2 regions of the Streptomyces sp. NPDC014623 genome follow, and region 2 is predicted to be linked to the other one. Evidence: predicted binding sites of a transcription regulator. Region 2 holds the regulator's gene; the other holds the start of a gene.
The links. The regulator HrcA, encoded in region 2, represses chaperone genes, less so after heat shock. The targets are predictions, from matches to a motif close to TTNGCACTCNGNNNNNCNGAGTGCNAA.
Positions count from the first base shown of each region.

Region 1: the regulator HrcA is predicted to act here: its motif matches at 1,476-1,502, upstream of groL (chaperonin GroEL).

Region 1 is NZ_JBIBZU010000001.1:673,937-676,136, forward strand. Features, by position in the region: gene groL (chaperonin GroEL) at 1-1,313, opposite strand, end outside; gene ACF1FZ_RS03215 (cold-shock protein) at 1,625-1,831, opposite strand.
Region 2 is NZ_JBIBZU010000021.1:102,796-104,995, forward strand. Features, by position in the region: gene ACF1FZ_RS28515 (MBL fold metallo-hydrolase) at 1-40, opposite strand, end outside; gene hrcA (heat-inducible transcriptional repressor HrcA) at 206-1,222, shown strand; gene dnaJ (molecular chaperone DnaJ) at 1,223-2,200, shown strand, end outside.

The sequences.
Region 1 (2,200 bases), on a different contig from region 2:
TTGGCACCCGTGGCCTCGTCACCGGTCAGGTCGAGCTTCTCGAAGACGGCCGAGGCCTGGAGCAGAGCCACGCCACCACCGGCGACGATGCCCTCCTCGACGGCGGCCTTGGCGTTGCGCACCGCGTCCTCGATGCGGTGCTTGCGCTCCTTGAGCTCCACCTCGGTGGCGGCGCCGGCCTTGATGACGGCCACGCCGCCGGCCAGCTTCGCGAGGCGCTCCTGGAGCTTCTCGCGGTCGTAGTCCGAGTCGGAGTTCTCGATCTCGGCGCGGATCTGCTTGACGCGGCCCTGGACCTGGTCGCTGTCGCCACCACCGTCGACGATGGTCGTCTCGTCCTTGGTGATGACGACCTTGCGGGCGGTGCCGAGCAGGTCGAGGCCGGCGTTCTCCAGCTTGAGACCGACCTCCTCGGAGACGACGGTGCCGCCGGTGAGGATGGCGATGTCGCCGAGCATGGCCTTGCGGCGGTCACCGAAGCCCGGAGCCTTGACGGCGACGGACTTGAAGGTGCCACGGATCTTGTTGACGACCAGCGTCGACAGAGCCTCGCCCTCGACGTCCTCCGCGATGATCAGCAGGGGCTTGCCCGACTGCATGACCTTCTCGAGCAGCGGAAGGAGGTCCTTCACGTTGCTGATCTTGGAGTTGACGATCAGGATGTACGGGTCGTCGAACGACGTCTCCATACGCTCCATGTCGGTGGCGAAGTACGCCGAGATGTAGCCCTTGTCGAAGCGCATACCCTCGGTGAGCTCCAGCTCCAGACCGAAGGTCTGGGACTCCTCGACGGTGATGACGCCTTCCTTGCCGACCTTGTCCATCGCCTCGGCGATCTTGGCGCCGATCTCGGTGTCGGCAGCGGAGATGGAGGCCGTCGAAGCGATCTGCTCCTTGGTCTCCACGTCCTTCGCCTGCTCCAGCAGAGCGGCGGAGACGGCCTCGACGGCCTTCTCGATGCCACGCTTCAGAGCCATCGGGTTGGCACCCGCGGCGACGTTGCGCAGGCCCTCGCGGACGAGCGCCTGAGCGAGAACGGTGGCGGTGGTCGTACCGTCGCCGGCGACGTCGTCCGTCTTCTTGGCGACCTCCTTGACCAGCTCCGCACCGATCTTCTCGTACGGGTCCTCGAGCTCGATCTCCTTGGCGATGGAAACACCATCGTTGGTGATCGTGGGCGCGCCCCACTTCTTCTCGAGGACGACGTTACGGCCCTTGGGGCCGAGGGTGACCTTGACGGCGTCGGCGAGCTGGTTCATCCCGCGCTCGAGACCGCGCCGTGCCTCCTCGTCGAACGCGATGATCTTGGCCATGTGAAGTGGTCCTCCCGGACAGGGGTGGATTTCTCCGGACCGAGTGGCGCCCGCGACGGACGGCCAGCGTGCTCAGTGGTTCCTTGCACCACTGGGCCTGCGGGCCTCACCGGCCCGGTCCAAGTTCTGTCACTCTCACCTGGAGAGTGCTAACGCCAATGATTAGCACTCGACCCCTGCGAGTGCAAGCGTCACCCCCCGGTTGTGGACAACATCCGAGGCGCGTGCGGGCGCACGTGAGGCCCGCACCCCCTGGTGAGAGGTACGGGCCCCGCGTGTGTGAGTGGTGTCGTCGGACGACCGCGCCGAGCTCAGCCGACGGCGAGCTTGACCATGTCCGCCTGCGGCCCCTTCTGGCCCTGCGAGATCTCGAATTCAACTCGCTGACCCTCTTCGAGGGTGCGGTACCCGTCCATCTGGATCGCGCTGTAGTGGACGAAAACATCCGCACCACCGTCGACCGCGATGAAGCCGTACCCCTTCTCCGCGTTGAACCACTTGACGGTGCCCTGAGCCATGCCTAACTCCCCTATTACTGGCCCTTGCACGAGACCGCACTTCGCGGGCCCGGGTCAGAACTCACCCTCCGACAGGAGAGGGTGGCGTGCGCCGGAACGCGTCGACCGCGGCTGAATGTATCTGCCCAACTGCCCTCTGCAACAGGTCAATCGGACGAGAATTCTGGGCACACGCGACCGCACGCATTGGAGGAATCAGTAATATTCCAGGGCAAGTCGGGCCTGACAAAGGCCACTTATGCCACAAGGAGTTCACGTACTTTGGCTGCTTCTTTTCGCGGCCGGGCGCATTCTCATATGCGGGCGGCATGGGCAGCTGCGAGGGCTTCCCCAACTGTACCGCGCTCAACCATGCAGAATGACCCCCTC
Region 2 (2,200 bases):
CCAACCGCTCCCAGCCGAACTCTTCCCAAGAGACGTCCATGCGGCGACGCTATCGGCAACGACCTGCGCAGTCCTGTGAGGGCGTGGCCGGTCGCCCTTGCCCCCGCCCCACCCCGCCCCCGTACACTGGCCGGGGGGAACGCTGGCACTCGAACGCGCAGAGTGCCAGGCAGACGCCGGAGAACCACAGCTGGAGGTGTGCGCGGTGCTCAGTGAACGCAGACTCGAAGTGCTGCGCGCCATCGTCCAGGACTACGTCGGCACCGAGGAGCCCGTCGGCTCCAAGGCGCTCACGGAGCGGCACAGCCTCGGGGTCTCCCCGGCGACTGTCCGCAACGACATGGCGGTGCTGGAGGACGAGGGCTTCATCGCGCAGCCGCACACGAGTGCGGGGCGCATCCCGACGGACAAGGGCTACCGTCTCTTCGTCGACAAGCTCGCGGGCGTCAAGCCCCTGTCGTCGCCGGAGCGGCGGGCCATTCAGAATTTCCTCGACGGCGCGGTCGACCTCGACGACGTCGTGGGCCGTACGGTCCGGCTGCTCGCGCAGCTGACCAGGCAGGTCGCCGTCGTGCAGTACCCCTCGCTGACCCGGTCGACGGTCCGGCACGTGGAGCTGCTGTCCCTGGCTCCGGCCCGGTTGATGCTCGTTCTGATCACGGACACGGGCCGGGTCGAGCAGCGTATGATCGACTGTCCTGCGCCTTTCGGTGACACGTCACTGGCCGATCTGCGGGCCCGGCTCAACAGCCGGGTCGTCGGACGACGCTTCGCGGACGTCCCGCGGCTGGTGCAGGACCTGCCGGAGTCCTTCGAGACCGAGGACCGGGGAACCGTGTCGACGGTGCTCTCCGTCCTCCTCGAGACTCTGGTCGAAGAGACGGAGGAGCGGCTGATCATCGGCGGCACCTCCAATCTCACCCGCTTCGGGCACGACTTCCCTGTGATGATCCGGCCGGTGCTGGAAGCATTGGAGGAGCAGGTCGTGCTGCTGAAGCTGCTCGGTGAGGCAACGGACTCAGGCATGACCGTACGGATCGGGCACGAGAACGCCCACGAGGGCCTCAACTCCACGTCCGTCGTCGCGGTCGGCTACGGTTCGGGCGACGAGGCAGTCGCCAAACTCGGCGTGGTCGGACCGACCCGCATGGACTACCCCGGAACGATGGGAGCGGTACGCGCAGTGGCACGTTACGTCGGACAGATCCTGGCGGAGTCGTAAGTGGCCACGGACTACTACGCCGTACTCGGCGTGCGCCGCGACGCATCTCAGGACGAGATCAAGAAGGCATTCCGCCGGCTCGCACGCGAGCTGCACCCGGATGTCAACCCGGATCCGAAGACCCAGGAGCGGTTCAAGGAGATCAACGCCGCTTACGAGGTGCTGTCGGACCCGCAGAAGAAGCAGGTCTACGACCTCGGCGGCGACCCGCTGTCCCAGTCGGGCGGTGGCGGTGGCGCGGGAGGGTTCGGAGCCGGCGGCTTCGGCAACTTCAGCGACATCATGGACGCGTTCTTCGGCAACGCCGCGCAGCGCGGGCCCCGTTCGCGGACCCGGCGCGGCCAGGACGCGATGATCCGGCTGGAGATCGACCTCAACGAGGCGGCCTTCGGCACCACCAAGGACATCCAGGTCGACACGGCGGTCGTCTGTACGACCTGCAGTGGCGAGGGCGCCGCTCCCGGCACCTCCGCGCAGACCTGTGACATGTGCCGCGGCCGCGGTGAGGTCTCCCAGGTCACCCGGTCCTTCCTCGGCCAGGTCATGACTTCCCGGCCCTGCCCGCAGTGCCAGGGTTTCGGCACGGTCGTCCCGACGCCGTGTCCCGAGTGCGCCGGTGACGGCCGCATCCGCTCGCGGCGCACCCTGACCGTGAAGATCCCCGCCGGTGTCGACAACGGCACCCGGATCCAGCTCGCGGGCGAGGGCGAGGTCGGCCCCGGCGGCGGTCCCGCCGGCGACCTGTACGTGGAGATCCACGAGCTCTCCCACGCCGTGTTCCAGCGTCGGGGGGACGATCTGCACTGCACGGTCACCATCCCGATGACGGCCGCGGCGCTCGGCACCCAGGTGCCGCTGGAGACGCTCGACGGTCTGGAGGAGATCGACATCAGGCCGGGCACCCAGTCCGGCCAGTCGGTCCCGCTGCACGGGCGCGGCATCACGCACCTGCGCGGCGGCGGGCGCGGTGACCTCATC